DNA from 2 places in the Kitasatospora sp. NPDC036993 genome. Region 2 is predicted to be linked to the other one. Evidence: riboswitches for the same ligand, from Rfam matches in the RefSeq annotation. Region 2 holds a riboswitch; the other holds the start of a gene.
What was found. A riboswitch is a leader RNA that binds a small molecule or an ion and turns the genes downstream of it on or off. The one in region 2 is predicted to bind thiamine pyrophosphate.
Positions count from the first base shown of each region.

Region 1 (10,737 bases), on a different contig from region 2:
CTCGATCCGGACGCCGATGCCGCGGTACTCCTCCGGCACGGTCAGGTCGTCCTGCTGGAAGTACAGGCCGGGCTCGACGGTCAGCACCATGCCGGGCACCAGCAGCGCGTCGACGTGCTCCTCGCGGCGCGAGTGGGCGCAGTCGTGGACGTCCAGGCCGAGCATGTGGCCGGTGCCGTGTAGGGTCCAGCGGCGCTGGAGGCCGAGCTCCAGGACCTTCTCGACGTCGTACACCGAGGCGTCCAGCAGGCCCCAGGCGAGCAGCCGCTCGGCGAGGACGCGCTGCGAGGCCTCGTGGAAGTCGCGGAACCGGGCGCCGGGCTTCACCGCGGCGATGCCGGCCTCCTGGGCCTCGTACACCGCGTCGTAGATCGTGCGCTGGAGCTCGGTGAACCGGCCGTTGATCGGCAGGCTGCGGGTGACGTCGGCGGTGTAGAGGGTGTGGGTCTCCACGCCCGCGTCCAGCAGCAGCAGCTCGCCGGGACGCACGTCGCCGTCGTTGCGCACCCAGTGCAGGGTGGTGGCGTGCGGGCCGGCCGCGGCGATGGTGCCGTAGCCGACGTCGTTGCCCTCGACCCGGGCGCGGCGCCAGAAGGTGCCCTCGATCCAGCGCTCCGAGGTGCTGACGGCCTGGCCCAGCTCGCGGACCACGTCGGTGAAGCCCTTGACGGTGGCGTCGCAGGCGGCGCGCAGCTCGCCGATCTCCCACTCGTCCTTGACCAGCCGCAGGCCGCTCAGGAACTCCTTGAGCCCGGCGTCCCGGTCGGCGTCCAGGGCGTCGGCGAGCGCGTCCTCCAGGCCGGCGTCGTAGCCGCGGACGATCCGGGTCGGCACGGCGGAGTCCGCGGCCTTCGCGGCCAGCTCCTCGGCGGCCTTGCGGACGTCGCGGGCGGGCAGGCCGAGCAGCTGCTCCTGCTCGCTCAGGCTGTGCCGGCGGCCGACCCACAGCTCGCCGTTGCCGTCCAGCCAGAACTCGCCGTCCTCGCGGTTCGAGCGGGGCAGCAGGTAGAGCGTGAACTCGTGGCCGGCCGCGCCCGTCGGCTCGCCGACCAGCACCGCGTCCTCGGTCTGGTCACCGGTGAGGTGGACGTACTCGCTGGCGGCGCGGAAGGCGTAGTCGCAGTCGTTGGAGCGCACCCGCAGGTTGCCGGCCGGGACGACCAGACGCTCGCCGGGGAAGGCGGCGGACAGCTTGGCGCGGCGCTCGACCGCGTACGGGGCCTGGGCGACCGGGGCGAGGCCGTGCAGCTCGGTGTCGGCCCAGCCGGACTTCATCGAGTCGGCCAGCGCGTCGGAGATCTCGCCGTAGAGGCCGTTCTTGCGGCCCTTGGGCTGCTCGGCCTCCTCGCCGCCCTCGGCCTCGGGGTTCTCGGCCACCGCGGGGGTACGGTCCTCGGTCACGTGCAACGCCTCCTTGGGGGTGGTACCGCCGCCCCTCGGGGGAGGTGTCGGATCGCGACACGCGCGGGCGGCCGTGCGTCCATGGTACGGACGCCCGGCCGCTCGTCTGTTCGGGCCCGGTCGGAGCGGCCCGCGGGACGCCCCGGAGCGGGCTCCGGCCGGCCGGAGCCCGGCCCGGGCTCAGTCGAAGCGGGCCGCCAGCAGCATCAGGTCGTCGGTGTCCGCGCCGACGGCCTCCGGGGCCGGGCAGACGGCCAGCAGGTGGGCGCAGAGCCGGTCCGGGTCGATCCGCACGTCGCGCGGGGCGTCGGCGGCGGCCCGGCGCAGGTTGGCCTGCCCGGCGTGCAGGGTCGGGCCGCAGCGACGGGCCAGCCCCTCCGTGTAGAGCAGCAGGGTGTCGCCGCGCTCGGCGGTGAAGTCCACCCCGGGGGCCTCCCAGCAGGTCAGCATGCCGAGCGGGGCGGAGAGCGAGGTCTCCACGAACTCGGCGCCGTGCCGGCCGACCAGGACCGGCGGGCAGTGCCCGGCGCCGGCCAGGGTGATCCGGCGCTCCTCGGGCTCCACCCAGGCGTAGACGGCGGTGGCGGTGCGGGTCGGCTCGGTGGTCTTGAGCAGCAGCTCCAGGTCGCCCAGGACGGAGACCGGGTCCTCGCCCTCCAGCACCGCGTACGCCCGTAGCGCGGCCCTGATCCGGCCCATCGCGGCGGCCGCGCCGGGGGCGGAGCCGGGGCCCGCGCCGGGGCCGTCGCCGGAGACGGAGCCGACGGTGAGGCCGATGGTGCCGTCCGGCAGCGGGATCGCGTCGTACCAGTCGCTGCCGCTGGAGCGGTCCAGCCCGGCCGGGACGATCCGGGCGGCCAGCCGCAGCCCGGCCGCCTGGGGGAGCCGGTCCGGCAGCAGGCCGCGGCGCAGCGCCTCGGTGGTGCGCGAGATCCGGTCCGCCTCCAGTTGCTTGGCGAGCAGCGGGGAGGCGATCTCGCAGTAGTGGCGGGCGAGTTCGCGCTGGCACTCGGTCGGCTCGGCGGGCTCGTCGTAGAACCAGAGGGCGGCGGCCAGCGGGCCGTCCTCTGGGGTGGCGAGCGGCAGGCCGAAGGCGCCGCCGAAGCCGAGGTGGACGGCGAGTTCGCGCAGCCGGGCGCCGATGGCCGGGTCCTCGGCGAGGTCGCGGGAGTGCAGCTGGGCGGGCCGGTCCCGTTCGCGCAGCAGCCGGGCCAGCAGACTCTGCTCGGTCGGGACGGTCTCCAGGGCGCCGAGGCTGGCGCGGTCGAGGCCGTGGCCGACCGGCTGGCCGGGGCCGCCGCCGGGCAGCCTGGTGACCAGCATGCCGCGGCGGGCGCCGAGCAGGGCCGCGCCGGAGGCGAGGACGGTGTCCAGGGTGGCGGCCAGACCGCGGGTCCTGGCGAGCCGCTCGGTGTGCTCGTGCAGGCTGGTGATATCGGACAGACGTCCGGCCAAACGGTCCTGCACCGCGGCGGACTGCGCCGTGCGGTCGCCCGCCGAGCCGTCGTCCGTCGTGCCGTCCTGGGCGTCGGCGGGGCCGGTCCGTCCCGGCGGATCGAGGACGGTGAGCCCGCCTGCGCAGCCGGGCTCGCCCGGTTCGGCGGTCGTCGTCGAGGGGAGGGCCGTCGACGGGTGGGACTCGTTCATGCCGCCACTCCTGACGCGGTGCTACGTGCCATGCGAGACCCCCAGATAGGCCGATGTGGAGCGAGCACGGCCAAAGGGCGTGTTTCGCCTCGATTCGCTACTACTCGTCATTGATCGACAGCAATGCCACCACTTCTACACAGGCCATTCGGGGCATGTCCAGATCCAGGACGAGGCCGGTGCCCGGTTCCGCGTCCAGCGTGACCCGGCCGGGGGCGCGAGGGGGTCGTGCGCGCGCCGCACGGGCCCGGAGGCATGGAGCGGACCGCGAGCGGGCAGAACGGGGAGGACGGCCCGGGCGGCCGTCCGGATCGTATGTCCGTGCCGCCCGCGAGCCGGGCCGGCCGGAACTCTCTCACTCGTACGGTGGAACCAAGCGCGCCCGGGCGGCGTCCATCCGGTCGCGTACGGGATTCTCGTTCCAAGGGCTGTGCCGGTGCGCGGCCCTTCATGTCGTGCTCCACACCTGTTCCACGTCGTAGCCGCGCCGTCCGCCCAGCCGCCCCGCCCCGCCCCGCGCCGCCCGGGGCCCGCGCCGCGGCGGGCCCGCGCGGAGGATCCCGACGGACGCCGACGGGGCGGAGCGAAGCGAGCGGTCAGGGAAAGGAACGAGCGCCATGCGTGAGAACCCGAAGGACCGGTCGGAGAAACGCGCCGCCCGGCTGACCGCGGCCCTGACGGCCGCCGTCGACCACCGCTGGCCCGTGGTGCCGGGCGCCGTGCTGCGCGAGGGCTGCTGCTCCTGCGGCGACCCGGACTGCACCGTCCCCGGCGCCCACCCGCACGACCCCTCGCTGCTGGCCGCCACCACGGACGCCCGGATGGTGCGCTGGTGGTGGGAGCGGAAGAGCCCGGACGCACCGGTGATCGTCGCCACCGGCCCCACGGTCTCGGCGGTCAGCCTGCCCGCGGCGGCCGGTGCGCGGGCGCTGGTCTACCTGGGCGCGCTGCGGCTGCCGCTCGGTCCCGTGCTGGCGATGCCGGGCCGCTACGCACTGCTGGTGGCCCCGTACTCACTGGACGTGCTCGGTGAGATGCTCGCCCAACTCCCCTGGGTACCCGGGTCGTTGCGCTACCACGGGCCCGGCGGCTTCCTGTCGCTGCCGCCCGGCGGCGCGGCCGGGCCGGTGCGCTGGGTGCTGGCCCCGCGGCCGGGCGCCGGCGGCGGGGTCTGGCTGCCGCAGGTCGGGCCGCTGCTGGGGGAGTTGGTGGAGGCGACGGTCCGGTTGAACCACGGACGTTCGGCCTACTGAGGATCACCGGAACCGGGTCTGCATCGGGGCCGTCCACCGGGGTGTTACGGAAAACAAAAGATCCGGCCGCTGGCGACGGGGGATGCACCAGCGGCCGGACTCTTTAGACAGTAACAAGGATCCGCGCCCGCGCCAATTTCCAAGACGCCCTCCACGCCCGGAAATTGCGCGTTCAGCGCGACAATGTGACGCGTATCACGCGGATCCTGCGCGCTTTAGTTCAGGGTGACCTGACGGTTCACCAGGTTCGCGCGGGAGCGCCGCTCCTCGGCGGTCAGCGGGGTTCCGTCGGCGAGTACGGCGACGAGCCGCTCGGCGAACTCGGCGGCCGGCTTCTCGCAGTCGGCGGCGGTCATCGTGAGCGGGAGGTCCCACACCGGGACGGTCAGGCCGTGCGCGCGGAAGGAGCCGACCAGGCGGGTGTCCTGGCCGAGCGAGGCCTCGCCGGCCGCGTTCAGCCGGGCCAGCGCGTCCAGCAGCTGCTCCTCCGGCACGGTCATCACCCAGCGCAGGTGGTTCTTGTCCGGGGTGCCGCACCAGTAGGCGGCGTCGACGCCGGCGAGCTTCTCGGTCGGGATGGCCGAGGCGTTGGCGCGCTCCAGGGAGGCGGCGACCTCACCGGTGGCGGACTCGGCGTCCTCCAGCCAGAACTCGAATCCGGTGTGCACCACGGGCTCGAACCCGGCGGTGGTGTCCAGCAGGTCCTGGAGGCGGCGGCCGCCGGGGACGGTCCGGCGGGCCGGCACCGGGCTGCCGGGCTCGGTGGCCAGGGCCAGCTCCAGGGCGTCCGCGAGGTCGCGGCTGAGGTCGCCGGAGGCGGACTGGGTCTGGAGGCCGAGCAGCACCGAGCCGTCCTGGCGGCGCAGGGCCGGCCAGGCCAGCGGCAGCACGGTGGCCAGCGTCACCGACGGGACGTCGCCGCTCGCGCCCTCGGCCACCCCGGCGGCCAGCTTCAGCGGCACCGTGGCGGCGGGCACCAGCTCGCGCAGCGCCACCCAGTCGGCCTCGCCGGGCAGGCCCTCGAACGGGCGCTGCACCAGCTCCTGCACCGCGTGGGAGGCCTCCCGGCCGTGACACGCCTTGTACCGGCGGCCCGAGCCGCAGGGGCAGTCCTCCCGGGCCCCGACCACGGGGATCTCGCCCGTGACGGCGGTGGTGGACTGGCGCTGCGGCGCCTTCTTGGCGGCCTTCTTGCCCATGGTGCGGCTCTCCCGGGAACGGTGGTCCTGTGTTCCGGGAAGCCTAACGACACATTCCCCGGGCCCGGCTCACGCGCTACGGGCATCGCCTCCGGTGCGCCGGGCGTGCCGGGCTCTGGCGGGCAGCGCCGCCCAGACCGTGACCTCGCCGGGCGCGTCGCGCACGCCCCAGTCGCCGGCCAGCTGGTCGACGATGCTCAGGCCCCGGCCGCCGCGCGAGGTCAGCGACGGGCTCGCGGGCAGCGGCCGGGTGGCCGCCCCGCCGTCGGTGACCTCCAGGGTGAGCACTCCGTCGGCGTGGATCTGCCAGCGGACCAGCACCCCGCCGGCCGGCTCGGCCGGGCCCTCGGCGGGCTCCCGGCCGCCCGGTGCGGCGTGCGCCCCGGACGGGACGCCGACCAGCACCTGCCCGAGCACCTCGGCCTTGGCGCTGCGGCCCAGGGCCGGCAGCGGGCCGAGCGGACGGGCGTACCGACAGGCATTGCTCAACAGCTCGGAAAGGATCAGAACAGCATCATCGATGACCGGTTCCGGTATCTGCCGGTCACCCAGATCTCGACGCAGTCGGCGCCGTGCGACCCCGACACTCGCTGGGCCGTGCGGCACTGCCATGGTCGATGAAGTCGGCACTTCACGCGCCACCATCAACGCCACCCCCGGACCTCCTTCAGCGTATGCCGAGGGAGAGATGCCCCTTGGTAATGCGTCGGAAACGAGCACCGGACGATCCCGCGAGCCCATTTCGAGCGAAGCGACCGAAGGTGGACATCAGGTCATTCCGTGCTCACCCTCTGTCGCTCGCGCGCAAGAATTCCGGCAATTTCGTGCGAGGAAGGTTTGACTGCTGACCAGAGCGATCAGTCTGCTGCGGTGTGGCGCCGGGCGTGATGCCGGGTACGGCCGTGGGTACGGTGCCTGCGCCCGCTCACCGGCCGAGCTGCGCCAGCACCTCCGCGGGCCGGTTGGTGATGATCGCGGACACCCCCAGCTCCAGGCAGAGCTCGACGTCGGCCGGCTCGTCCACCGTCCACACGTGCACCTCGTGCCCGAGTTCGCGCAGCCGGGTCACCAGCTGCGGGCGGGCCCGGACCAGCTCGATGCCGGGGCCGGCGATCCGGGCCCCGCCCGGCAGCGGCGAGTCCGCGCGCAGCCGGCCGAGCAGCGGCAGCGTCCGCTCGAACAGGAAGACCCGCCGGAACCCGGGCGCGGTGGCGGCCACCCGGTTCAGCGCGACCGAGGAGAAGCTCATGATCCGGGCGGACGGGCGGTCGCCCTCCGGGGTCGCGCCGATCTTGAACCGCTCCAGCGTCCGCAGCAGCTCGGCCTCCACCCGGCCGCGGAAGCGCACCGGGTGCTTGGTCTCGATCGCCAGGTCCACCGGGCGGCCGCACTCCACCACCAGCTCCAGCAGGCGCTCCAGCCGCAGCACCCCGCGCAGCTCGGGGTCGGTGCTGGGGCGGCCGGTCTTCCAGGCGCCGAAGTCGTACGCCTCCAGCTCGGCGAGGGTCATGGCCGAAACGGTGCCCCGGCCGTTGGAGACCCGGCCGATCCGGCGGTCGTGCACGCAGACCAGCGCGCCGTCGGCGGTGACCCGGACGTCGCACTCCAGCGCGTCCGCGCCTTCGTCGAGCGCGCGCCGGTAGGCCGCGAGGGTGTGCTCGGGCAGCGCGTGGGAGGAACCGCGGTGGGCGATCACCTGGACGGGCGGCACGGTGCGCGCCGCCGTCGAGGACAGGTCTGGGCTGGTCACAGGGCCAACGATAGGCGGCGGAAGTGACGCGCAGACCAAGACGGCCCCAACCTGTGGGGCCGTCTTCGGGCGGTGGTGGCGCTGCCGGCCCCGGCGGTCGTGGCCGCTCCCGGGGGGCCCGGCAGACCCCGGTGAGCGCCGCCGGTGGCAGCCCCCGGCGTCAGCGCGCGGCGCGGCGGGTGAGCGGGGTGAGCGCCCAGGTGGCCAGGGCCGGCACCAGGAAGGCGAACAGCGAGGCCGAGGTCCACTCCTGCGGGGTGAAGTGCAGTGCCTCCCGGGCGGAGGTCCAGAAGTCCGTCCACCAGTCGGCCACCCCGGTCGGCGCGATGAGCTGGTAGACCGCGAAGCCCAGCGTCCACGGCAGCAGCATCAGCCAGCGGGACGGCGCGTCGGCGGAGAGGTTCCAGCCGTGGCGTCCGGCGCCGAAGAAGTAGTCCACCGCCAGCACGGCCAGCAGCGGAACGAACACCGAGCCGATCAGGCCGAGGAAGTTGCTGTAGGTGTCGGTGAACTGGTCGATCCGCAGCGCCAGCACGGTGGTCAGCACGCCGATCGCGCCGGAGAGCACCCGGCGGTCCGCCCTCGGCAGCAGGTTCTGCACCGACATCGCGGTCGAGTACACGTTGGCGAAGGACTGGTCCGTCTCGCGCAGCACCAGCACCAGCAGGAACAGCCAGCCGGCCCAGACCCCGAGGAAGGAGTCGAAGATCCGGTTCGGGTCGCCGTCCGACTGGAGCAGCGCCATCAGGCCGAGCACGTAGCACCAGACCTGGGCGATGGTGTAGCCGGAGAAGCTGCCCCAGAACGCCGAGCGCGGGGTGCGCGAGTGCCGGGTGTAGTCGGCGGCCAGCGGGACGAAGGAGACCGACATCGCGATCATCGCGTCGGTGGCGCCCAGGAAGCCGTGCCAGTTGCCGGCGCCCGGGTCCGGCACGCCCTGGCGGCCCAGCTGGACGGTGAGGTACACCATCGCCACCGCGACCGCCCCGGCCACGAAGCGGCGCAGCACCGCGATCGAGCCCAGCGGCCAGATCGTCAGCGCGGTGGTCAGCGCGCCCGCGAGCAGGACGAACAGCCAGCGGTAGCCGGTGGTGTGCGCGACGGTCTGCGCGCCCGCCGAGATGGTCAGCAGCTCGAACACGCCCCAGCCGACGCACTGCACGATGTTCAGCACCGTCGGCAGGTACGACAGCCGGGTGCCGAACAGCCCGCGCAGGTTCGCCATCGCGGGGGCGCCGGTGCGGGCGCCGATCAGCGCGGCCACGCCGAGCATCGCGGTGCCGACCGCCGTACCGACCACGATCGCCGTCACCGCGGCGGCCAGCGACAGCTCGCTGCCGGGGGCGCCGAGCACGGTGGCGGCGGTGGTGAAGCCGATCAGGCTGACGCCCAGGTTCATCCAGAGCGCGAAGTGGTCCCGGAAGCGCAGCGTGCGCGGCGGCTCGGTGTCCAGGACCAGCGGTGCCTCGACGTGCTGCGCGGGGCGCTCCAGGACGGCGGCGGCCGCCGGACCGGGGAGACCCTCGGACGCGGGATCGGGGAAACCCTTGGACGCGGGTGCGCCCGAAGAAGAGGATGGCGAAGCAGGCGGCATGGCCGATACTCCCTACGCCGGCATTACCCGGACAGGTTCCGGCGGTCAGCGCCCCCTCGAACGTCCGTCACTCCGGTGGCGTACGGTCGACATGCGCACTCTCAGCCTGGTGGGTCCAAGCTCCCGCGTGTCAGTTTGGAGCGACAGGCTAACCGGGACGGGGGCGAACGCCCAAGGCCGAAGGACGTGGGGTCCGCATCGCGGGACGTCCGGCGGGGGAGGGGAGCCCCGGCCGTCGGCACCGGCTAAGGATTCTTATGAGTTCTTCAGAGGGGTCCTTACGGCAATCGAATCGACTGTGCGAAAAACTATGGTCCTTGGTTCTGTCAGCTATGGAGGTCGTCCGTGAGCACTGAGCGCGAGGTTGGGCCCACCGGGCCGCAGGGGGAGCAGCCCGCCGGCCAGGGGGCGGCCGAGGCCGTTTCCGAAGGCCCCGCTCAGGGCGGGCACAACCCGACGATGGCCTTCCGGCGGGTGCCCGAGCCGGAGGCCGCGGAGGCCGTCGCGCCCGTCGAGGCCGCGCCCGTCGACGCCGTACCGGTGGAGGGCGGGCACAAGCCCACCGTCGCCTTCACCAAGGTCCCCGCGCCGGAGGCCCCCGTGGCGCCCGCCGCCGAGGAACCGGCCGTCGACCCGGCCACCGGCTACATCGACGCGCCGCCGCCGGTGCTGCCGCCCGCCCCGCAGGCCCCGGCGGCCCCCGTCGCGCCCGCGGCACCGGCCCTGCCGCCGGCCGCCAACCCGTACGCCACCCCGACCCACGGCGTCCCCGCCGCCGGTGCGCACGAGGGGTACGGCGCCGCCGCGCACGAGGGGTACGGTGCGGCCCCGGTCGCTCCCGGCGGTCCCGCCGCGCACGGCCACCACCCCTTCGGTGCCGGCCAGCCGCTCGGCGGCTGGGGCCCGACCCACGACTCCACCGCCGGCGGCGCGGGCTACCCCGGCGCGCCGGCGGGTCCGCTCGGCTACCCCGGTGCTCCGGGCGGCCCCGGCGGTCCGCGCAAGAAGGGCAGCCGTCTGGTCGGCCTGATCGCGGCCGTCGCCCTGGTCGCCGGTGTGGCCGGCGGCGCGCTCGGCGTGAGCGTCGCCGACCGCGCCGACCGCAACACCGCCGCGGACGACCACCGCAGCACCACCGTCCAGGCCAGCGACACCCAGAAGAACGAGCCGGCCCCCGGCTCGATCGCCGCCATCGCGCAGAAGGCGCTGCCCAGCGTCGTCACCATCAAGGCGCAGGGCAACGGCGAGTCGGGCACCGGCACCGGCTTCGTCTTCGACACCGAGGGTCACATCCTCACCAACAACCACGTGGTCGCGCCGACCCTCAGCGGCGGCAAACTGACCGTCAAGTTCGCCGACGGCAGCTCCTACAACGCCTCGGTGCTGGGTCACGCCGAGGGCTACGACGTCGCCGTGATCAAGATCGACAACCCGCCCAAGAGCAAGCTGACCCCGCTGCCGCTGGCCGACTCCGACAAGGTCAACGTCGGCGACGCCACCGTCGCGATCGGTGCGCCGTACGGCCTGGAGTCCACCGTCACCAGCGGCATCATCAGCGCCAAGGACCGTCCGGTGGCCTCCGGCGACGAGACCGGCTCGCAGGCCTCGTACATGAACGCCCTCCAGACCGACGCCTCGATCAACCCCGGCAACTCCGGTGGCCCGCTGCTCGATTCGGGCGGCGCGGTGATCGGCATCAACTCGGCGATCCAGTCCAACGCCTCCGCCAACGGCCGGGCCGGCAGCATCGGCCTGGGCTTCGCCATCCCGATCAACCAGGCCAAGTGGGTCGCCGACACCCTGATCAAGACCGGCAAGCCGGTCTACGCCAAGCTCGACGTGCTGCGCAACGACGACTACAAGGGCGACGGCGCGCAGATCCAGACCAAGGAC
Region 1 is NZ_JBVJRP010000001.1:110,469-121,205, reverse strand. Features, by position in the region: gene ACZ7C5_RS00570 (aminopeptidase P family protein) at 1-1,401, opposite strand, end outside; gene ACZ7C5_RS00565 (PP2C family protein-serine/threonine phosphatase) at 1,582-3,048, opposite strand; gene ACZ7C5_RS00560 (bifunctional DNA primase/polymerase) at 3,666-4,301, shown strand; gene ACZ7C5_RS00555 (DUF5926 family protein) at 4,517-5,500, opposite strand; gene ACZ7C5_RS00550 (ATP-binding protein) at 5,570-6,154, opposite strand; gene ACZ7C5_RS00545 (glycerophosphodiester phosphodiesterase) at 6,426-7,250, opposite strand; gene ACZ7C5_RS00540 (purine-cytosine permease family protein) at 7,411-8,844, opposite strand; TPP riboswitch at 8,837-8,981, opposite strand; gene ACZ7C5_RS00535 (S1C family serine protease) at 9,190-10,737, shown strand, end outside.
Region 1: linked by a shared signal. The riboswitch ahead of ACZ7C5_RS00540 (purine-cytosine permease family protein) and the one ahead of thiO (glycine oxidase ThiO) in region 2 are both predicted to bind thiamine pyrophosphate.

Region 2 (10,737 bases):
CGACAGCGGCTGGCGCGGCGACCGCGAGCAGTACGGCACCTCCGCCGCGGTGCTGCTCGGCGACCTGCTGCTGATCTGGTCCGACGAGCTGTTCCTGCGCTCGGGCCTGGACCCGGCCGCGGCGCTGGCCGCGAAGCCGGTGTTCGACCTGATGCGCACCGAGGTCATGCTCGGCCAGTACCTGGACGTGCTGGAGCCGGTGGCCGGCGACTCGACGGACGAGGGCGCGCTGGAGCGGGCGCAGACCGTGCTGCACTACAAGTCCGCGAAGTACACCATCGAGCGGCCGCTCCAGGTGGGCGCGCTGCTGGCCGGCGCCGGTCCCGGGCTGGTCGAGGCGTACGGGGCGTTCGGGCTGCCGCTGGGCGAGGCCTTCCAGCTGCGCGACGACCTGCTCGGCGTCTTCGGGGATCCGGCCGTCACCGGCAAGCCGGCCGGTGACGACCTGCGCGAGGGCAAGCGCACCCTGCTGGTCGCGCACGCGATGCGGGGCCTGTCGGCCGCGGACGCCCGGCACCTGGACGGGCGGCTCGGCGCGCCGGACCTCGCGGCCGAGGAGGTCACCGGGCTGCGCGGGCTGATCGCCCGCAGCGGCGCCCCCGAGCTGGTGGAACGCCGGATCGAGGAGCTGATGCGGCAGTCGCTGGCCGCGCTGGAGGCGGCGCCGCTCGCCGACGAGCGGGCCCGCACGGTGCTGCTGGCACTGGCCGAGGCCGCCACCGTCCGCAAGTACTGACGGACGGCGGCGGCCTCCGGGCCCGCCGTACGGCCCGGGTGGGTCAGAACCCGGGTGGTCAGAACCCGGGTGGTCAGAGCGCGGCGCGCACCCGGCCGGACAGTTCGGCGGCGGCCGCCCGCGGGTCCGCCGCGGCCGTGATGGCCCGGACCACGACGATCCGGCGGGCCCCGGCGGCCAGCACCTCGTCCAGGTTGCCGAGGTCGATCCCGCCGATCGCGAACCACGGCCGGTCGGTGGTCCGCTTCGCCGCGTACGAGACCAGGCCGAGGCCCGGCGCCGGGCGGCCCGGCTTGGTCGGGGTCGGCCAGACCGGACCGGTGCAGAAGTAGTCCACCCCGGGCTCGTCGATCGCCGCGTCCACCTCGGACTCGGCGTGGCAGGAACGCCCGATCAGCACGTCCTCGCCGAGGATCGCCCGGGCGGCCGGCACCGGCAGGTCGTCCTGCCCGAGGTGCAGCACGTCCGGCCGGGCCGCGTGGGCGACATCGGCGCGGTCGTTGACGGCCAGCAGCCTGCCGTGCCGGCGGCAGGCGTCGGCGAGGACCTCCAGGACCTCCAGCTCCTGCCTGGCCTCCAGGCCCTTGTCGCGCAGCTGGACGATGTCCACCCCGCCGGCCAGCGCCTCGTCCAGGAAGTCGGCGAGGTCGCCCTGCTCCCGACGGGCGTCGGTGCACAGGTAGAGCCGGGCGTCGGCCAGCCGGGTGCGCGGCGTGTCCGCCGCCATCAGATCAGCATCGCCTGGGCGCGGCGCTTCACCTCGGTGCCACGGTTCTCCCGCAGCGCCTGGATCGGGCTGCCGGGCAGCGACGGGTCCTCGGTGAAGAGCCACTCCAGGATCTCCACGTCGTCGTACCCGCAGTCCCGCAGGACGGTCAGGGTGCCGGACAGGTGCTTGACCAGGCCCGGGCCGTCGATGAACGCCGCCGGGACCTGCAGCGACTTGTTCGGCCCGCGCCGTACGGCGATCAGGCCGCCGTTCTTGACCAGGTCACGTACCTCGGTGACCCGGACCCCCCACTGCTCCGAGATGTCGGGCAGGTACATCCAGTCGGTGACCAGGGCTTCAATCTTGCTTTCGATCTCACTCACGCCACCAGACTGCCACCTCCACGGCCCACCGCGCACCAGGCGCTACCCCGCGACGGCCGCCTTCAGCGGCACCGCCGGGTCGGCCGCGCGGGCCGGGTCCAGCGCGGTGCCGCGCTCGATCAGCTTCCGCCCCTGGGTGAGGTCGCGCGGCCGGTCCACGGTCAGCAGCGCGCTCGGCACCCCGTCGCGCAGCCAGAGCACCGACCAGCCGGCGTCCTGCGGACTGCCGCGCCGGAGCGGCTCGTCGCCCTCGGCGTGCCGGCCGGCGTACTGGACCATCCGCCCGAACTGCTCGGACCAGAAGTACGGCACCGGGTCGTAGGCCGGCGCGTCCGCGCCCAGGACGGCGGCGGCCACCGCCTCGCCGGACTGCAGGGCGTGGTCCCAGTGCTGGACGGCCAGCCGGGCGCCGGCCCGGGCCGAGGGGTAGCTGACGCAGTCGCCGGCCGCGAAGACCCCGGGCAGCGAGGTGCGCAGCCGCCCGTCCACCACGACGGCGCCGGCCGCGTCCAGCTCGACCCCCGTGCCGGCCAGCCAGCCGGTCGCGGGCCGGGCGCCGATGCCGACCACCACCTCGTCGGCGGGCAGGTGCGAGCCGTCCGCCAGCAGCACCGCGCCGGGCTCGACGGCGGCCACGCCCACCCCGCAGCGCAGGTCCACGCCCGCCTCGGCGTACCAGGCGGCCATCGCCGAGCCGATCTCCGCCGGCAGCGCGCCGGGCAGCGGCGCCGGACCGGCCTCGGCCACGGTCACCTCGCAGCCCGCCGCCCGGGCCGCGGTGGACACCTCGGCGCCGATCCAGCCCGCGCCGACCAGCACCAGCCGCAGCCCGGGGCGCAGCAGCGCGCGCAGCGCCAGGGCGTCGTCCAGGGTGTGCAGCAGGTGCGCCCGCTCGGCTCCGGGCAGGGCGCGCGGGACGGCGCCGGTGGCGATCACCAGCGAGCCGTACGGGAGGTCGCCGGCGTCGGTGTGCAGCACGCCGGGGGTGAGGCCGGTGGCGCGGCGGCCGGTGAGCAGCTCGATGCCGAGCCCGTCGTAGTCGATGTCCAGGGCGGTGGAGTCGGTCTTGCCGAGCAGCACGTCCTTGGAGAGCGGCGGCCGGTCGTACGGCGCGTGCGGCTCCTCGCCGACCAGCGCGATCCGTCCCCGCCACCCGCCCTGCCGCAGCTTGAGGGCGCACTGCGCCCCGGCCAGCCCGGCTCCGACGACGACCACCTGATCCGTTGCGCTCAGCTCTGCCACGCCCGTCACTGTACCCAGCGGCCGGACGGCGGCCGCGGGCCGTCCCGTCCCCCGTACGGGCCCGCGGCCCCTCCGCCGTCCGCCCTGCGTACGGGCCTTCGGCCGGGCCGACCCCCGGCGTTATGGTGGGAGCACCACACGGGAGCCCGGCGCACCGGGCTGAGAGGCGGGCTGACACGGCCTGCGACCGTCCGAACCTGATCCGGGTCATACCGGCGAAGGGAGAAGAGCTGCCTTGTCACGCTTGCTACCGGGCGCCCGCACGGACGTCCTGGTGATCGGCGGGGGCATCATCGGCCTCGCCGTCGCCTGGCGGGCCGCGCAGCGCGGCGTGCGGAACGTGGTCGTGGTCGACCCCGATCCCGGCCACGGCGCCGCCGGGGTCGCGGCCGGGATGCTCGCCCCGGTCACCGAGCTCCAGTACGGCGAGGAGCCGCTGCTGCGCCTCGGGATGGCCTCGAACGAGCGGTACGCGGCGTTCGCCGCCGAACTGACGGAGGCGAGCGGCGGCCTGGACACCGGCTACCGCCGCTGCGGCACGATCGCCGTCGCCCAGGACTCCGACGACCGCGCGGAGCTGCGCGAACTGCACGCCTTCCACCAGCGGCTCGGCCTGGACTCGACCTGGCTGACCGGCCGGGAGGCCCGCAGGCTCGAACCGATGCTCGCCCCCGGCGTGCGCGGCGGCCTGCACGTCGCCGACGACCACCAGGTCGACCCCCGCCGGCTGCTCACCGCCCTGTCCGCCGCCTGCGAGCGCGCGGGCGTCCTGCTCCACCGGGCCGAGGCGGTCGAGCTGCTGGTCGGGGGCGGCCGCGCGGTGGGCGCCCGGCTGAGCACCGGCGGGACGGTGACCGCCGGGCAGGTCGTCCTCGCCGCCGGCCCGCACAGCCACCGGCTGCCCGGCCTGCCGCAGGACGTGCTGCCCGCGATCCGTCCGGTGAAGGGCCAGATCCTCCGGCTGCGCGTTCCCGAGTCCTACCGGCCGTTCCTCTCCCGCAACGTCCGCGCGGTCGTCCGCGGGCAGCACCTGTACGTCGTCCCGCGCGAGAACGGCGAGCTGGTGGTCGGCGCGACCACCGAGGAGCAGGGCTACGACACCACGGTCACCGCCGGCGGGGTGTACGAACTCCTGCGGGATGCCCACGAGTTGATCCCCGGGATCACCGAACTCCCGCTCGTGGAGACCTCCGCGGGCCTGCGCCCCGGCTCGCCGGACAACGCCCCGCTACTGGGCCCGACCGCCCTGCCCGGCCTGGTCGCCGCCACCGGCCACTACCGCAACGGCGTGCTGCTCACCCCGGTGACCGCGGACCTGGTCTCCGAGCACCTGGCCACCGGTGAAGTCCCCGATCTGGCCCGGCCGTTCACGCCGCTGCGCTTCTCCCCCGACCGCTCCACGACGAAGGCCTCCGCATGACCGAGACCGCACCCCCCGAGACCGCCTCGCACGGCACCGCACCGCACGGGACCGCACCGCACGAGATCGCCCTGACCGTCAACGGCGAGCCCCGCAGGACACCCGCCACGACCACCCTCGCCGAGCTGGTGGCCACCGTCAGCGCCGCCAACACCGGCGTCGCCGCCGCACTCAACGAGGCCGTGGTGCCGCGCAGTTCGTGGTCCGCGACGGCACTGAGCCCCGGCGACCGGATCGAGATCCTCACCGCCGTACAGGGAGGCTGAACCAATGGCCGACGACCTTCTGACCATCGCCGGGACGTCCTTCTCCTCCCGGCTGATCATGGGCACCGGCGGCGCGCCCAGCCTGGAGGTCATGGAGCGCGCGCTGCTCGCCTCCGGCACCGAGCTGACCACCGTCGCGATGCGCCGGGTCGACGCCACCACCCAGGGCTCCGTCCTGGACGTGCTGACCCGCAACGGCATCCGGGTGCTGCCCAACACGGCCGGCTGCTTCACCGCCGGCGAGGCCGTGCTGACCGCCCGGCTGGCCCGCGAGGCGCTCGGCACCGACTGGGTGAAGCTGGAGGTGATCGCCGACGAGCGCACCCTGCTGCCCGACCCGATCGAGCTGCTGGACGCCGCCGAGACTCTGGTCGACGACGGTTTCACCGTCCTGCCGTACACCAACGACGACCCGGTGCTGGCCCGCAAGCTGGAGGACGTCGGCTGCGCGGCCATCATGCCGCTGGGCTCGCCGATCGGTTCGGGCCTGGGCATCCGCAACCCGCACAACTTCCAGCTGATCGTGGAGGGCGCCGGCGTCCCGGTGATCCTGGACGCCGGCGCCGGCACCGCCTCCGACGTGGCGCTGGCGATGGAACTGGGCTGCTCCGCGGTGATGCTGGCCTCCGCGGTGACCAGGGCTCAGGACCCGGTGCTGATGGCCGAGGCGATGCGGCACGCCGCCGAGGCGGGCCGGCTCGCCCGCCGGGCCGGCCGCATCCCGCGCCGCTTCCACGCCGAGGCCTCCTCCGCGATGGCCGGCCGGGCCGATCTGGACACCCGGGAGCACCCGGCGTTCTGAACGCGCCGGTGGGACCGTGTCACAAGCCGGGCACAGCCGGGCCGGCGGGCGGTGTCCTCCGGGCCCGGCCGGGCGCGGCGGCACTAGACTCACCGGGTGGACATGGCACTGCACGACCCCCTGATCGGTAGCCTGCTCGACAACCGGTACCGGGTCGAGCAGCGCATCGCGACCGGCGGGATGTCCACCGTCTACCGGGGCACCGACACCCGGCTGGACCGGGTGGTCGCGCTCAAGGTGATGCACCCCTCGCTGGCCGGGGACGAGGGCTTCACCGCCCGCTTCATCCGCGAGGCCAAGGCGGTCGCCAAGCTCACCCACCCCAACGTGGTCAACGTCTTCGACCAGGGCGCGGACGGCGGCCACGTCTTCCTCGCCATGGAGTACGTGCCCGGCCGCACCCTGCGCGACCTGCTGCGCGACCGCGGCGCGCTGTCCGTCCGGGCCGCGCTGGACGTGCTGGAGCCGGTGCTCGCCGCCCTCGGCTCCGCCCACCGGGCCGGGCTGGTCCACCGCGACGTCAAGCCGGAGAACGTGCTGATCACCGAGGGCGGCCTGGTCAAGGTCGCCGACTTCGGCCTGGTCCGGGTGCTCGGCACCGCCGACGGCGCGCCCACCTCGACCAGCACAGCCACCGGCGGCACGGTCCTGGGCACGGTCTCCTACCTGGCCCCCGAGCAGATCCTCCCGGACGCCCCCACCGACCAGCGGGTGGACGTCTACGCGGCCGGCATCCTGCTGTACGAGATGCTCACCGGCCGCCGCCCGCACACCGGCGACAACCCCGTCCAGGTCATGTACAAGCACCTGCACGAGAACGTCCCCGCCCCCTCGCTGGTCGCCCCCGCCGTCGGCCCCGGGCTGGACGCGATCGTGGCCGGCGCCTGCGCCCGGTCCGCCGACGCCCGCCCGTACGACGCGGTCGAGCTGCTCGCCGCCCTCCAGCGGGTCCGCCGCACCCTCACCCCGGCCGAGCTGGACGCCGAGCCGCCGGCCTCCACCCGGCCCAGCCCGCGCTACCCGACCAGCGAGCCGACCTCGGTGATCGAGCCGCTGCCGTGGCCCGCCGACGCCCCGCCGCAGGAACGCACCAGCGTGCTGGACATGCCGCCGGAGCTGATGGACGAGCTGCTCGCCGAGCCGCGCCCGTACGACGAGCCCGCCCCGGTGCGCCGGCGCCGGCCCGGCCTGCTGCGCCGGCTCCCCCGCAAGCCGCTGATCTGGACGGCCGCGCTGACCGCCCTGGTGCTGGCGATCGGCGGCGCCACCTACGGGATCTCCGAGGGGCTGTACGGCTCGGTGCCCGGCGTGCTCGGCAGGGACCGGGCCGAGGCCCAGCGGGTCCTGGACGGGCAGGGCCTGCACGGGAAGTTCGTCGAGGTGTTCAGCGAGTCCGTCCCGTCCGGGCAGGTGATCTCCACCGACCCCGGGGTGGGCGCGCGCACCCGCAAGAGCGACAGCGTCACCGTCACTGTCTCCAAGGGCCCCAAGCGGATCGCGGTGCCCGACCTCACCGGCAGGAGCGCCGCCGACGCCGCCACGGCGCTGACCGGCGCCCAGCTGGCCAGGGGCAACGTGACGGAGGCCTACGACGACACCGTGCCCGAGGGCTCGGTGATCAGCAGTTCACCCGCGGCCGGGCAGCTGCTACAGGAGAACACCGCGGTCTCGCTGGTGGTCAGCAAGGGCATGGTGGCGGTCCCGAACGTCACCGGGATGACCAAGGACGAGGCGCAGAAGGCGCTCCAGGCGGCCGGCTTCACCATGCAGACCAGCGGCTGGGACGTGTTCGGCGCGGTCACCGCGTCCGGCCAGAGCCCGGCGGCGGGCGAGCGGCGGCCGCAGCGCAGCCCGGTGACGGTCAAGTTCTCGCTCTTCTAGCCGCCGGTCCAGCACCGCCGGCCCCCGGTCGGGGTCAGCGCAGCGGCCCGTCGCCCGGCTCCTCCTGGTAGGAGTAGCGCTGCTCCCGCCAGGGGTCGGCGAGGTTGTGGTAGCCGCGTTCCTCCCAGAAGCCGCGCCGGTCGGCCCGCATGTACTCCACCGCGCGCACCCACTTGGGGCCCTTCCAGGCGTACAGCCGCGGCACCACCAGCCGGACCGGGAAGCCGTGTTCGGCGGTGAGCGCCTCGCCGTCGCGGTGGGTGGCGAGCAGGGTGTGGGGGTCCGCGAAGTCGGCCAGCCGGAGGTTGGCGCTGTAGCCGTACTCGGCCCAGACCATGACGTGGGTGACGCCCGGCGCCGGGGGCACCAGGTCGAGCACGGCGGCGGCCGACACGCCCGTCCAGGTGTTGCCGAGCACGGAGAACTTGGTCACGCAGTGCAGGTCGGCGACGACCGTGGTGCGCGGGAGGGCGCTGAAGGCCTCGAAGTCCCAGCTGTGCTTCTCCGCCGAGGCGGTCGCGCCGAACACCTGGAGGTCCCAGGTCAGCGGCTTGAAGCGGGGCACCGGGCCGTAGTGCAGAGCGGGCCAGCCGCGCTGTGCGCGCTGCCCCGGGGGGAGCCTCGGGTCAGACGGCGGAGGCGGTTCGTGTTTCGGCTGACCCATGGATCCATGGTGACAGACGGCGGACTCGCCCCGGTGCGCGCCCCTTTGCGAGGGTTCGCGCCCCCGCCCGTACGGACCAGCAGTCGACGGCCCACCAGCACGTTTCGTCATGAATCGGATATTCCGACACATGTCCTAGTGAGTGTGAACTTACTGGAATTTCCACCCGAAGCGATGCCAGGATGCGCAGCGCAGGACGAAGCAGCAGGACCGAGACGGGAACCGACGCAGGAACCAGAGCAGGACCCACGGCAGGACGAGTGCAGGAGGCACCACCATGCAGGGCGATCCCGAGGTCATCGAATTCCTCAACGAGCAGCTCACCGCCGAGCTGACCGCGATCAACCAGTACTTCCTGCACGCCAAGATGCAGGAGAACTTCGGCTGGACGAAGCTCGCCAAGTACACCCGGCACGAGTCCTTCGACGAGATGAAGCACGCCGAGACGCTCACCGACCGGATCCTGTTCCTGGACGGGCTGCCCAACTACCAGCGGCTGTTCCACGTCCGGATCGGCCAGACCGTCAAGGAGATGTTCGAGGCGGACCGCCAGGTCGAGGTCGAGGCGATCGACCGGCTCAAGCGCGGGATCGTGGTGATGCGGGCCAAGAACGACGTCACCTCGGCGAACATCTTCGAGGACATCCTGGCCGACGAGGAGCACCACATCGACTACCTCGACACCCAGCTGGAGCTACTGGAGAAGCTCGGCGAGGCGCTCTACCTCGCCCAGCTCATCGAGCAGCCGGAGTCCTGAGGCCGGAGCCCCGAGGCCCCGGAAACCCTGAGGCCGGGGACCGGTCAGGCCGCCCGGGCCGCCCGCAGCGGGACCACCGGGGCGGCCGCCGGGGCCGGTGCCGCCGGGGCCTGCGGGTCGGCGAGGCCGAGCTTCGCGGCCAGCCGGGCGGTCGGGCAGGGCCGGGCGCCGTGCTCGCCGAGCAGCGCCTGGATCCGGCGCACGCAGGACCCGCAGTCGGTGCCGGCCTTGCAGCCCTTCGCTATCCGGCGCGGGGAGTCGGCACCGGCGTCGATCGCCTTCTTCACCTGGTCCTCGGTGACCGCATGGCACATGCACACGTACATCGCGGTCTCTCCCGGTGGGTGAAGCGGAGTGGATCTTGACTAAGGCTTGCCTTAGTTCACTGAGGCTTACCTTACCTGGCGAAACGGGTACGAAAAAGCCCCTCCGGGCTCGGGGACACCGAATCCGGAGGGGCCTTCGTCACATCCGACGGGCACCGGGCCTACTGGCCGCGGTACATCTCCGCCACCAGGAACGCCAGGTCCAGCGACTGGCTGCGGTTGAGGCGCGGGTCGCAGGCCGTCTCGTAGCGCTGGTGCAGGTCGTCCACCAGGACCTCGTCGCCGCCGCCGACGCACTCGGTGACGTCGTCGCCGGTCAGCTCCACGTGGATGCCGCCCGGGTGGGTGCCGAGCGCGCGGTGCACCTCGAAGAAGCCCTTGACCTCGTCCAGGACGTCGTCGAAGCGGCGGGTCTTGTGCCCGCTGGACGCCTCGAAGGTGTTGCCGTGCATCGGGTCGCAGATCCACACCGGCTTGGCGCCGGAGGCGGTGACCTTCTCCACCAGGGCGGGCAGGTGCTCGCGGACCTTGCCCGCGCCCATCCGGGTGATGAAGGTCAGGCGGCCGGGCTCGCGCTCCGGGTCCAGCTTCTCGATCAGGGCGAGCGCGTCGTCCACCGAGGTGGTCGGGCCGAGCTTGACGCCGATCGGGTTGCGGATCTTCGAGGCGAACTCGATGTGCGCGTGGTCCAGCTGCCGGGTGCGCTCACCGATCCACACCATGTGGCCGGAGACGTCGTACAGCTCGCCGGTGCGCGAGTCCACGCGGGTCAGCGCGGTCTCGTAGTCGAGGACCAGCGCCTCGTGCGAGGAGAAGAACTCGACCGCCTTGAACTCCTCCGGCTCCACGCCGCAGGCGCTCATGAACGCCAGGGCGTTGTCGATCTCCCGGGCGAGCTGCTCGTAGCGCTGGCCGGCCGGCGAGTTGCGGACGAAGTCCTGGTTCCAGGCGTGCACCTGGCGCAGGTCCGCGTACCCACCGGTGGTGAAGGCGCGCACCAGGTTGAGCGTCGCGGCGGACGCGTTGTACATCCGCTTCAGGCGCTCCGGGTCCGGGATGCGGGACTCGGGGGTGAACTCGAAGCCGTTCACCGAGTCGCCGCGGTAGACCGGCAGGGTCACGCCGTCGCGGGTCTCGGTCGACTTGGAGCGCGGCTTGGAGTACTGCCCGGCGATGCGGCCGACCTTCACCACCGGCACCGAGGCCGCGTACGTCAGCACGGCGGCCATCTGGAGCAGCGTCTTCAGCTTGTTGCGGATGTGCTCCGCCGAGACACCGTCGAAGGCCTCGGCACAGTCACCGCCCTGGAGGAGGAAGGCCTCCCCGCGCGCCACGGCTCCGAGCCGGGCGCGCAGCTGGTCGCACTCGCCGGCGAAGACGAGCGGCGGATACGAGGCGAGCTCGGCAAGGGTCTTGCGCAGAGCCTCTTGGTCCGGCCATTCAGGCTGCTGCGCCGCGGGCAGGGACTGCCAGGAGTGGGCAGTCCTCGATGTCTCAGTCGTAGCGGTCACGCTGCCAAGGCTACGGGGTGACTGGAGTGACGCGTGACCA
Region 2 is NZ_JBVJRP010000011.1:216,739-227,475, forward strand. Features, by position in the region: gene ACZ7C5_RS24540 (polyprenyl synthetase family protein) at 1-736, shown strand, start outside; gene thiE (thiamine phosphate synthase) at 810-1,463, opposite strand; gene ACZ7C5_RS24550 (Rv2175c family DNA-binding protein) at 1,463-1,828, opposite strand; gene ACZ7C5_RS24555 (NAD(P)/FAD-dependent oxidoreductase) at 1,871-3,079, opposite strand; TPP riboswitch at 3,199-3,311, shown strand; gene thiO (glycine oxidase ThiO) at 3,306-4,490, shown strand; gene thiS (sulfur carrier protein ThiS) at 4,487-4,756, shown strand; gene ACZ7C5_RS24570 (thiazole synthase) at 4,761-5,558, shown strand; gene pknB (Stk1 family PASTA domain-containing Ser/Thr kinase) at 5,661-7,439, shown strand; gene ACZ7C5_RS24580 (molybdopterin-dependent oxidoreductase) at 7,474-8,103, opposite strand; gene bfr (bacterioferritin) at 8,381-8,860, shown strand; gene ACZ7C5_RS24590 ((2Fe-2S)-binding protein) at 8,905-9,186, opposite strand; gene ACZ7C5_RS24595 (class II 3-deoxy-7-phosphoheptulonate synthase) at 9,348-10,697, opposite strand.